Regions from separate parts of the Comamonas trifloxystrobinivorans genome, predicted to be linked through region 1. Evidence: predicted binding sites of a transcription regulator. Region 1 holds the regulator's gene; the other holds the start of a gene.
What was found. Region 1 encodes HrcA, which represses chaperone genes, less so after heat shock. Its sites were predicted from a motif close to TTAGCACTCNNNNNNNNNGAGTGCTAA; they were not measured.
Positions count from the first base shown of each region.

Region 2: groES (co-chaperone GroES) is a predicted target of HrcA. The motif match lies at 4,027-4,053, and genes of this name have one in related genera.

Region 1 covers NZ_JBHZGV010000014.1:12,717-18,925, forward strand. The annotation lists gene ACFIQF_RS17740 (hypothetical protein) at 1-641, opposite strand, end outside; gene hrcA (heat-inducible transcriptional repressor HrcA) at 1,309-2,310, opposite strand; gene ACFIQF_RS17750 (NAD kinase) at 2,339-3,241, shown strand; gene recN (DNA repair protein RecN) at 3,238-4,896, shown strand; gene rapZ (RNase adapter RapZ) at 4,886-5,779, shown strand; gene mutY (A/G-specific adenine glycosylase) at 5,791-6,209, opposite strand, start outside.
Region 2 covers NZ_JBHZGV010000003.1:34,807-41,015, forward strand. The annotation lists gene ACFIQF_RS03465 (NAD+ synthase) at 1-352, shown strand, start outside; gene ACFIQF_RS03470 (bifunctional nicotinamide-nucleotide adenylyltransferase/Nudix hydroxylase) at 407-1,474, shown strand; gene ACFIQF_RS03475 (phytanoyl-CoA dioxygenase family protein) at 1,520-2,515, shown strand; gene ACFIQF_RS03480 (GNAT family N-acetyltransferase) at 2,573-3,061, shown strand; gene ACFIQF_RS03485 (TetR family transcriptional regulator C-terminal domain-containing protein) at 3,197-3,880, shown strand; gene groES (co-chaperone GroES) at 4,147-4,437, shown strand; gene groL (chaperonin GroEL) at 4,614-6,209, shown strand, end outside.

The sequences.
Region 1 (6,209 bases):
GATGCATCGAGCCGGAGGCGAACCAGAACCTCGTTGGCACGAAGGTAGGTGCTGATGTTTTGAGGGCGGTCTGCCGGTGCCTCGTTGGAGATGACCGAGACTGCCGCAGCGGGCGCACCGAACAAGCCGCTCTTGCGCAAGTGGTCGAAATGCGTGGCCGGATTCGGCACGTAGGTGATCCCCCACAGGTCCATGACCCAGCGGTATCGGTTCATCACGAACCATGGCTGCCCCGCTTTCTCCTGCGCCGCAATATAGGAGCCGAAGGTCTCGTCCTGACCTGCAATGGGCGGTTCGCACTGGTGACCAAGCAGCGGGTATGTCGCCCAACCTGGAAAAGCCGGGGGGCTGTCGCTGGTGTAGAAATGCTTGGGACTCGACTTAAAAAAGCTGGGGGACTTGATGCCCAGCTGATCGAGCTTGCGATGTTGCCTGCGGTAACGCGGCATGCGCCGCAACAGTTCCCAGGCCAGTCTCAGGTAGTCGTCGCGCGTGTAGCTGTCCAGCGGCTTGAGCACCGGATACTGGTCCTGCTTGCGCCAGTTGGCACCAGGTGCAAACAGCTCGTGCGACTCTTCGTCACCCGCCTCGAAGCGCAGCCACTTGGGGCGGTCTGCGGGGCTTGAAGGCGTGCGGGGCATGGGTCCAATTGTCTTATGAATGGTAGGCCGTGTTGGACTTGAACCAACGACCAAAGGATTCAGGTTTGCATGAGTTTCCTCATTCCCTGGACTATCTCACCACCCTCGCCAGGGATTACTCCGCGCGTTAGGGTGCCGGGCGCTCTTGGGATGCTTATCGGATTGGCTCCTCACACCCTAGTCTCTGCACCTTCTCGCCTACCGGTCCTTCGACCTGCCTTCGGCGAGCTTGGCTCAGGATTGCCGGGCCATTGACTGGCTGACGGTTTCCCTGAGTTCACCCGGTTTTTCCATTGCCGCTTTCACGGCAAGGTCACCATTTCGATGAGTCCTCTGCTCTAACCAACTGAGCTAACGGCCCATTCATAAAACAACTTCAACCCACTGCGCTTTCAACACCCCGAGGGGCGCCGAAAACTGCCATTTCTCCTTCAGTAGCAAGAATGTAGCAAGCGACCTTCCGCCGACTTCCTCGGTAGCAATCCGGCGAAATCGCCAGAACGCTGTAAGTGCTTGATTTCAAAGCGTTGGAATCAAGCAACCAATCCGAAAGAAACCGCCGGTTAATCGCTTTGGCCTCTTGATTATGAGTCCACTGCTCTAACCAAGCATGAGCTAAGGCCCCTCCCATTCACCTGCTGACAGGTGAAGCCTTGCATTCTAGCGTTTATTTCGAAAGACTCAGCGCGTTGGAGACCAGCTTGGAGGTGATTCCCACAATCTGGATCATCTTTTCGTAGGGCATGCGTTTGGGGCCGATCACACCCAGCGTGCCCACCACTTTGCCATTGATCTGGTAGGGCGTGCTCACCACCGACAGCTCATGCACCGGCAGAATCTGGCTTTCACCGCCGATGTAGATTTGCACCCCTTCGGCGCGGTTGGAGCTTTCCAGCAAATGCAGTATCTGGGTCTTTTGCTCGAACAGGTCGAAGGCGCGGCGCAGGTTCGTCATGTCGTTGCTGAAGTCGCTCACCGCTAGCAGGTTGCGCTCACCGGCAATCACCAACTCGTCTTGCTGCTCGGCAACCGCCTCGTCCACGTTGACGGCTGCCAGCATCAGCGCGCCAATTTCATCGCGCAGCTTGTCCACCTCTTTGCGCAACAGCTGGCGCACCTGCTCCATGGCCAAACCGGCGTAATGGCTGTTCAGGTAGTTGGCGGTTTCGATCAGCTGGCTTTGCGAGTAGTCCGATTCGGTGAAGATGACACGGTTTTGCACATCGCCATCGGGCGAGACCAGAATCACCAGAATGCGCTTTTCCGACAGGCGCAAAAACTCGATATGGCGAAATGCCGAGCTTTTGCGCGGCGCCTGCACCACGCCCACAAACTGCGACAGGTCCGAGAGCACACTGGCCGCGCTGGCGATCACCTTTTGCGGCTGCTCTGGCGCTATTTCCGGCGAAACCAGTTGCTCGTGCTCGATTGTCAACATGGTGTCGACAAACAAGCGGTATCCTTTGGCAGTTGGCACGCGCCCCGCCGAGGTGTGGGGGCTGGCGATCAGGCCCAGCTCCTCCAGATCGGCCATCACGTTGCGGATGGTGGCGGGCGACAGATCCAGGCCCGATGCCTGGGTGAGCGCGCGCGAGCCCACCGGGTGGCCATCCGCTATGTAGCGTTCCACCAGCGTTTTTAGCAACAACCGGGCACGATCATCGAGCATGGTGGCATTTTAATGATGTAATTTGCGTATGCAGTCTCGCTTTCAACATATTGCCCTGATTGGCAAATACCATGCGCCCCCATCCGCTGAAGTGCGCCAGCAGTCGATAGCGGCCTTCAGCCAGATCGCCAGCTATATCGAGGCCCAGGGCGGCACGGCCTATTTGGAGCAAGAGACAGCCAATTTCACCGGCATGGACCATTACCCCACGCTCTCGCTGCACGAAGTGGGCAAGCGCTGCGATCTGGCCGTGGTGCTGGGCGGCGACGGCACCATGCTGGGCGTGGGGCGCGAGTTGGCGCGCTACAACACGCCGCTGGTGGGCATCAACCAGGGCCGCCTGGGCTTTGTCACCGATGTGCCGCTGCAGTCGTATATGGAGCCGCTGTCTGCCATTTTGGCGGGCGAGTACGAGGAAGAAATTCGCTCCATGATCCATGCACTGGTGATGCGCGATGGCGAATGCGTCTTCCAAGCCTCGGCTTTCAACGATGTGGTGGTGAACCGCGGCGGCACTTCGGGCATGGTGGAACTGCGCGTGGAAGTAGATGGTCAGTTGGTGGCCATTCAGCGCGCAGACGGTTTGATCATTGCCACGCCCACGGGTTCGACGGCGTATGCGCTGTCTGTAGGCGGGCCGATTGTGCATCCCGCCGTGCCTTGCTGGGTGATGGCGCCGATTGCGCCGCACACGCTCTCCAATCGCCCGATTGTGGTGCCCGATACGCAAGAGATTTCGCTCGAAGTAATTGGCGGCCGCGATGTGGCGGCCAACTTTGACATGCAGTCCCTTGCCTCCATTTTGCGAGGCGACAAAATTCTGGTGCGCAGCGCGCCCTACAAGGCCCGCTTTCTGCACCCGCGCGGCTGGAACTACTACGCCACGCTCCGCAAAAAACTGGGCTGGAACGAAGGAGGCATTACGCCATGAGCCTCAAGCGCATAGCCCTGCGCGATTTCGTGATCGTCGAGCAGCTGGAAGTCGATTTCCAACCCGGTTTCACCACGCTCACTGGCGAGACCGGTGCCGGCAAATCCATTCTGATCGACGCCTTGCAACTGGTGCTGGGCAACCGCGCCGACACCGGCTTTGTGCGCCAAGGCGCCACCCGCGCAGAGTTGATTGCCGAGTTCGATACGCCACCCGCGCTGACCGGCTATTTGCAAGAGAACGAACTGCAACCCGACGAGACTTTGCTGCTGCGCCGCGTGATTGATGCACAAGGCAAAAGCAAGTTCTGGATCAACGGCATTGCCGCCACCGCCACCCAATTGCGCAGCGTTGCGCCAGCGCTGGTCGACATCCATGGCCAGCACGCTTGGCAAAGCCTGATGCAGCCCGAGCCCGTGCGCCGCTTGCTCGATGCGTACGCGGGCGCAGATACCACGGCCATCGCGCAGGCGCATGGCCAATGGCGTGCGGCCGACAAAGCCTTGCAGAACGCCAAAGCCATGGAGGCCACGCACCAACGCGAGCGCGAACGCCTGCTGTGGCAGATTGCCGAAGTAGACAAACTGGCGCCAGCCGACGGTGAATGGGACGAACTGAACGCCCAGCACACGCGCTTGTCCAACGCGCAATCCCTGATGGATGCCGCCAACAACGCACTGCTCGCCTTGGAAGACGACGACTCCGGCGCTAGCGCCCAAGCCAACCGCGCGCTCTCGCAATTGCAAGACCAGGCACACGTAGAGCCGCAGTTTGCAGCGCTGGCCGAGACGCTGGAATCTTGCGTCGCGCAGTTAGAGGATTTGAGCCGCTCGCTCAGCGGCTATTTGCGCCACGCCGAGCTCGACCCGGACAAGCTCGAACAGCTCGACCAGCGCCTGGGCAGTTGGATGGGCTTGGCGCGCCGCTACAAGCGCCCGCCCGAAGAATTGCCAGCCTTGCTGCAAGGCTGGAAAGCCGAGCTGAAGGCGCTGGACGCATCGGCCGACATAGACAGTCTGGAGCGCGAAACCCAGCTCGCCTGGAAAGCCTACGAAAAAGCCGCACTCGCCCTGCGCAAACAGCGCATGCAAGCGGCTGAGCGCCTGTCGCGCACCATCACCACAGCCATGCAAGAGCTGGGCATGGCTGGCGGCCGTTTTGTCGCCAGCATCCACCCCGCCAAAGAGCCACGCGCGGATGGCATGGACGATGTCGAGCTGCTGGTAGCCGGCCACCCTGGCACCGAGCCCAAGCCGATTGGCAAAGTGGCATCGGGCGGTGAGCTTTCGCGTATTTCGCTGGCTATCGCCATCTCCACCAGCCAGTTGGGCCAGGCGCCCACCTTGATTTTTGACGAGATCGATTCCGGCATTGGCGGCGCCGTTGCCGATGCGGTAGGCCGCGTCATGCGCGCCCTGGGGCAAGATCGCCAGGTGCTCGCCGTCACCCACTTGGCGCAAGTGGCGGCACGCGGCGACACGCATCTGGTGGTTACCAAGCAGCGCAGCAAGCAAGGCACCAGCAGCCATATCCGCGCAGTGGCCGGCCCAGACCGCGTGGATGAAATAGCCCGTATGCTAGGGGGTGAACATATCTCGTCGACCAGCCGGGCCCATGCCCAGGAAATGATTGCAGGAGGAGCGCATGAGCGATAAGGCAGAGCAGCACCAGCCGCTACAAGTGGTGGTGCTGACAGGCATGGCCGGGTCCGGAAAATCCGTCGCACTGCATGCTTTGGAAGACATCGGTTTTTACTGTGTAGACAACCTGCCGCCCGAGCTTTTGCCCGCCCTGGTGTCGCTGGAGCCTTGGCAGCATGGCAACCGCATTGCCATTGCGGTAGATGCGCGCAGTGCCAAGGCGCTGTACTTGGTGCCCGCACAGTTGGAAAAACTACGTGCCGCAGGCGCCCAGGTGCAGCTGATCTATCTGGATGCGCAGCGCGATATTCTCATCCGCCGCTTCTCCGAAACCCGCCGCCGCCACCCGCTCACCAACGAAACCCTGCAGGAGGGCCCGCGCGCGCTGGTGCAGATGATCGACGAAGAGCGCGCCTTGCTGGCCGATCTGCGCGAGCAGGCCCACGTCATCGACACCAGCAATATCCGCGTGGCGCAGCTGCAGGCCTACATCAAGCAAATCATGAAAGCGCCAGCGTCGAGCCTGACGCTGGTGTTCCAGTCCTTCGGCTTCAAAAACGGCATCCCGATGGACAGCGATTTCATGTTCGACGTGCGCATGCTGCCCAACCCCTATTACGAGCCCGATCTGCGCAGCAACTCGGGGCTGGAAGCGCCCGTGGCCGAGTTTCTGGCACAGCAGCCGGCGGTGCAAAAGATGCGCGTCGACATCATTCGCTTCTTGGACAACTGGCTGCCCGAAATGCTCAACAACCACCGCAGCTATGCCACGGTTTCGATCGGCTGCACCGGCGGCCAGCACCGCTCGGTATACCTCGTCAACGCGCTGGCGCAGCACTTTCAAGCGCAGTGGACCACCTTGCAACGCCACCGCGAGCTCGATAAAAAATCGATGTGATCGGCGCTTTGTTAATCGGCGTTCTGCAACAAGTTACGCACCGGCGCCGGCAAGCCCACAGCCGCTAGTTGGCTGGGCGCACACCACTGGCCGGGTGCCCCTGCCATGGCGTTTTTCTGCGCCAAAACCCTGACCGGGTGCAAGTGCAAATCCTTGTGCGTGAGCACATGCAAAAACGGGCCAGGCTGGTGCTCTGCCATGGCACCCAAGCCAGCGGCCGCTTGGTCCAGCGCCGCTTCTGATTCATACACCGGCAAACAATACAAGCCCGCCCAAATACCTTTGGCTGGGCGCTTTTCCAGCCAGATGGCGCCGTCAGCCCGCTGCAACCACAGCAACCACCAACTGGCCGATGTGCGTTTGAGTTTTTTGGTTTTGACCGGATAACGCTCGGGCGCACCTTCGCGCTGCGCCACACAGTGGGTTTGCA
Region 2 (6,209 bases), on a different contig from region 1:
CGCCAGCGCGGGCCGCGAGATCATTCCGCAAGCCATCATCGACAAGCCGCCCTCGGCCGAGCTGGCCCCGGGCCAGAAAGACGAAGACAGCCTGCCGCCGTACGCCATGCTCGACGAGATTCTGAAAATCCTGATCGAAGGCCAGCGCCTGTCCACCCAGGAATACACCGCCGCCTGCGCCTTTGTCGGCCAGCTGCAAACCACCGAAACCGGCCGCGCCATGGTCGCCAAAGTGCAGCGCCTGATCCACCGCAGCGAGTACAAACGCCGCCAGGCTGCGCCCATCTTGCGCCTGCGTCCGCGCGCCTTTGGCACCGGGCGCCAGATGCCAATAGCCGCTTATTACCCATAATCGGCCTCACCGATCCACCCATACCCAGCACCCCGCCTGCGGCAAAAGCTTTGCATGACCGATTCAACCACTCCGGCCAACGCCTCACCCTCTTTTGACATCGCCGTTCTGATCGGGCGCTTTCAGCCGCCTCACCTGGGGCATCTGGCCTTGCTGCAGCAAGCGCTGGCTCGCGCCAGCAAAGTGGTGGTGGTACTCGGTTCGGCCTTGCAGGCGCGCAGCCCGAAAAACCCGTTCAGGTGGCAAGAACGCGCGCGCATGTTTGCCGCGGCGCTCCCCGCGCAAGACGCAGCTCGTGTGGAGTTTGTGCCCATCCGCGATTACTACGACGAGCCCCGCTGGGTAACGGCGGTGACCGAAGCCGTCACTAGCCACAGCTGGCCCGGTGCGCGCATCGGCCTGGTCGGCCACTTCAAAGACGCCAGCAGCAGCTACTTGGCGCAGTTCCCGGGCTGGCAACTGGTCAGCCTGCCTCGCCAGAACAGTATCGACGCCACGCCCATCCGTGATGCTTTCTTTGGCGCCAGCGATGCAGAAAAAGCCGCCGGCTTCAGCACGCTGGCCGACATGCTGCCGCCCAGCACGCTGGAGTTTTTACAGCGCTTCAGCCAATCACCCGCGTACGCCGAGCTGCAGACAGAATGGCAAATGCTTCGCAAATACAAGGCTTCGTGGGCGAGCGCGCCCTACCCGCCTGTGTTCGTCACCGTCGATGCACTGGTGCGCTGTGGGCAGGATGTGCTGGTGATCCGCCGCGGCCACGCGCCCGGCAAAGGCTTGCTGGCACTGCCCGGCGGCTTTCTGGAGCCGCGCGACACGCTCTGGCAATCGTGCCTGCGCGAGCTGCAGGAGGAAACCCACTGCGCACTCGAAGAACCCGCTTTGCGAGCTGCGCTGCAATCGGTCACCGTGTTCGATCACCCCGACCGCAGCCAGCGCGGTCGCACCATCACCCACGTGCACTACTTTGACTTGGCTCAAAAATCAAAACCTGCCGTGCGCGCCGACGACGACGCCGCCGAGGCTTTCTGGCTCAGCATCGACGCCATCCGCGGCCGTGAAGCCGAGTTTTTCGAGGACCATTTCCAGATTTTGCAGAAGGTACTCTCGCCAGTGAGCTGATAACATCCCTGCATCAAAGCCATTTTGAGAGACAAGAGAAGCAGCATGAAGAATTTTCTGAGATCGCTCCTGGGCGGCACAGCGGTGCCCAAAGGGCTGGCACGTGATGAGCAAGGTGCCGAGTTCTACAGCCAATTTGGCGGCTTGTGGACCGACCGCAAAGATGCGATGGCAGTGCTTGAGCGCAAGGCTGCGGCTGATCCCAAGATTGCAGCCATTCGCCCGCAGTTGGAGAAGTTCATTCGCGACGGCTACGTGATCTTGCCACAGGCTGTCTCGCACGAGCTGATCGACGCCTACCTGGCGGACCTGGACCGCCACATGCAATCGGGCACCAGCCCGCTGAAGGTCAGCGTGCCGGTCTACGGCCCTGAAGACAAGGGCATTGTGGGCCTGGACGGGGCCAACATGGGCGCGCCATTGTCGAAGATTCTCGACACCTACCACCACCTTCCCAGTGCACACCCAATGATCTTCAACGCCGCGTCACAGCAGTTCCTGCGCACGGTATTCGAAGAAGACATCTGGGCTTTCCAAGGCCTTCATTTCGAGCGCGGATCAACCCAGGCCGTTCATCAGGACACCGCTTATGTGGTGTCCGAGAAGCCGCTGCAACTGTGCGCCTCCTGGCTCGCACTGGAAGATGTCAAGGCTGGCTCGGGTGAGCTGATCTACTATCCAGGCAGCCACCACAGTTTCAAAGACTGGCTCTATAGCGGCAAGTACAAACACTACAACCACGAACGAGACAAGCACGAAGAGCACCTCGGCCAACTCGACTCGCTGGTGCAGCGAGCCAAGGAGCAAGGCATTGAGCTCGAGAGCTTCCTCCCCAAAAAAGGCGATGTACTGATCTGGAGTGCCGACCTCGCGCACGGCGGCAGCCAAATTACGGACGAAACGCTCACGCGCCGCAGTCTGGTCACACACTTCTCTCCTGCCTCAAGCACGCCCAATTACTTCAAATATCGCCTGCCACACCAACGCAAGCGCCAAGAAGTCCAACCAGGTTGCTTTACCGCCTCCATGTACTACGATTGAGCCATTTCCGCTTATACCAACAGGCAGCGTCAGCTGCCTTTTTTACGCCTTATAGCTATGCACGAACTCAGCATCCGCCCCGCCAACATCGGCGACACCGACACCATTTTGCGTTTTGTGCGCGATCTGGCGATTTATGAGCACGCCGAGGACCAGGTGCTTTCCACGCCGGCCCATGTGCACAAGACCATGTTCAGCGAAGGTGCCACCGCGCATGTGCTGATTTGCGAGAAAGACGGCCAGGCCGTCGGCTTTGCGGTCTACTTTTTCAATTACTCCACTTGGCAAGGCCGCAACGGCCTGTACCTGGAAGACCTGTATGTCGACCCGGCCCATCGCGGCAGCGGGGCCGGCAAGGCCTTGCTGCGCCGGCTGGCGCGCATTGCGCTCGACAAGGACTGCGGCCGCTTCGAATGGAGCGTGCTCGACTGGAACACGCCGTCCATCCAGTTCTACGACAGCCTGGGCGCCAAGCCGCAGAGCGAATGGATCCGCTACCGCATGACGGGCGATGCGCTGGCCGCCCTGGCCGAGCCCCAAGCCTGAACCCGGGCGCCGTTACAGCAGTATTTGACAGCGCAGTTGTGCGCTGTTTTTGCGCAATCCCCGCAGCAACTGGCCTCACAATAATGGGGTGGCGCCCGCGGCCCCCAGTGGCGCTGTACCTGCCTGTGCTTTGCCATGTCTCGCGTATCTTCTTCCAGCGCAACTTTCACCGACACTCCCAGCGGCTACCATTTGCTGCGCGGACCCTCTGCGGCACGCTTGCGCAAACAAAACCACATCCTGGCCTGCGCAGAAGAAATATTTGCCCGCGATGGGTTTGAAGGCGCCTCGCTGGAAGCGATTGGCGCAGCCTCCGGCTTCAGCCGCCACAACCTGCTGTACTACTACCCCAGCAAAGAAGCCCTTTACCAGGCCGTGCTGGAGTCGCTGCTCAACGACTGGTTGGCGCACATGACCGAGCTGTCGCGAGACGGCGACCCCAAGCAACAGATCCGCGAATACATCCGCGCCAAATTCGCCTTTGCCCAGACCCGCCGCTTTGCCAGCCAGTTGTTCACCAAAGAGATGATTGCTGGCGCGCCCTATGCCAGCCAGGCGGTGCGCGAGCGCATCGCGCCCATGCTGGCCACCAATGTGGCCGCGTTTGAGCATTGGGCCGAGCAAGGCCTGATCGCCAAGCTCAACTTCACCCAGCTGATGTTCAGCATCTGGGCGCTGTCGCAAGGCTATGTCGACCAGCACACCCAGTTTGCCTTGCTGCTGGGCAAGCCCCAGTTGGATGCGGTCGACTACGCCCAGGCCGAAGCTTTGCTGGTGGCCATGCTCTCGGCCACACTGAAAATCGACCTCGGCACCTGAGCCTGCAAAGACCTGCGCCCATTGCAATAAAGTCTTGATAAACAAGGGCCTGAACGCTATTTGTCGTGCCACCTGTCCTGCGCACGACCGAATCCGAGGGATTTTTCCAGCCCCTGCCCTTGAACTGTCAGCAAATGACCTTATTATTAGCACTCGAAGGGCGAGAGTGCTAATTTCTCTTCCCTGAACGTTTTTGCACTCAAGGTCCGGCCTTCTGGCCTGGGCCTTTCCTCATCAAAACCTGGTATTGCTATTAAGGAGTTGTTATGAACCTGCGTCCCCTGAACGATCGCGTGATCGTGAAGCGCCTGGAAAACGAAACCAAGACCGCTTCGGGCATCTATATTCCTGACAACGCTGCCGAAAAGCCTGACCAAGGCGAAGTCGTGGCCGTGGGCCCCGGCAAGCAAGACGACGACGGCGATCGTATTGCCATGAGCGTCAAGGTGGGCGATCGCGTGCTGTTCGGCAAGTACTCCGGCCAGACCGTCAAGATCGACGGCGACGAACTGCTGGTGATGAAGGAAGAAGACCTGTTCGCCGTGGTGGAAAAGTAATTCGCCGCGTGCGATTTGCTTGCTCGTCACCGGCCTGACAGCCCCTGATCCCTCAGGTGCCGGGCCAAGACACAAGCCCTCTCAGTTACCCATATTTTCATAGCTGCTTGCGCTGATCTGGTTTATTTAAACAGCGCGCCAAGCAGCCCGATTGATCTCAAATTTAGGAGCCAAACATGGCAGCAAAAGACGTAGTATTCGGCGGTGAAGCACGTGCCCGCATGGTGGAAGGCGTGAACATTCTGGCTAACGCAGTCAAGGTCACCCTGGGCCCCAAGGGCCGTAACGTGGTGCTGGAGCGCTCGTTCGGCGCCCCTACCGTGACCAAGGACGGCGTGTCCGTGGCCAAGGAAGTGGAACTCAAGGACAAGCTGCAAAACATGGGCGCCCAGCTCGTGAAGGAAGTGGCCTCCAAGACCAACGACATCGCCGGTGACGGCACCACCACCGCTACCGTGCTGGCCCAAGCCATCGTGCGCGAAGGCTCCAAGTACGTGGCCGCCGGCCTGAACCCCATGGACCTGAAGCGCGGCATCGACAAGGCTGTCGCCGCCCTGGTGGAAGAGCTGAAGAAGCAATCCAAGGCCACCACCACCTCCAAGGAAATCGCCCAAGTCGGTTCGATCTCCGCCAACTCCGACGAATCCGTGGGCAAGATCATTGCTGACGCGATGGACAAGGTCGGCAAGGAAGGCGTGATCACCGTTGAAGAAGGCAAGTCGCTGGACAACGAACTCGACGTCGTCGAAGGCATGCAGTTCGACCGTGGCTACCTGTCGCCCTACTTCATCAACAACCCAGAAAAGCAAGCCGCTATCTTGGACAACCCCTTCGTGCTGCTGTTCGACAAGAAGATCAGCAACATCCGTGACCTGCTGCCCACGCTGGAAGCTGTGGCCAAGGCAGGCCGTCCTCTGCTGATCATTGCAGAAGACGTCGAAGGCGAAGCCCTGGCAACCCTGGTGGTCAACACCATCCGCGGCATCCTGAAGGTGGTGGCTGTCAAGGCTCCTGGCTTCGGCGACCGTCGCAAGGCCATGCTGGAAGACATCGCCATCCTGACCGGTGGCAAGGTCATCGCTGAAGAAGTCGGCCTGTCGCTGGAAAAGGTGACCCTGGAAGACCTGGGCCAAGCCCAACGCGTCGAAATCGGCAAGGAAAACACCACCATCATCGACGGTGCTGGCCAAGCTGCTGAAATCGAAGCCCGCGTCAAGCAAATCCGTGCCCAGATCGAAGAAGCCACTTCCGACTACGACCGCGAGAAGCTGCAAGAGCGCGTGGCCAAGCTGGCCGGCGGTGTTGCCGTGATCAAGGTGGGCGCTGCCACCGAAGTCGAAATGAAGGAAAAGAAGGCCCGCGTGGAAGACGCCCTGCACGCTACCCGCGCTGCTGTGGAAGAAGGCATCGTGGCTGGTGGTGGCGTGGCTCTGCTGCGCGCCAAGCAAGCTGTGGGCGCCCTGGCTACTGGCAATGCCGAGCAAGACGCTGGCGTGAAGCTGGTGCTGAAGGCCATCGAAGCTCCTCTGCGCGAAATCGTGGCCAACGCCGGTGGCGAGCCATCGGTGGTGGTGGACGCTGTGCTCAAGGGCAACGGCAACTTCGGCTTCAACGCTGCCAACGACAGCTACGGCGACATGCTGGAAATGGGTATCCTGGACCCCACCAAGGTCACCCGTACCGCTCTGCAAAACGCCGCTTCGGTTGCTTCGCTGCTGCTGACCACCGAGTGCATGATCGCTGAAGCCCCCAAGGCTGACGCAGCTCCTGCC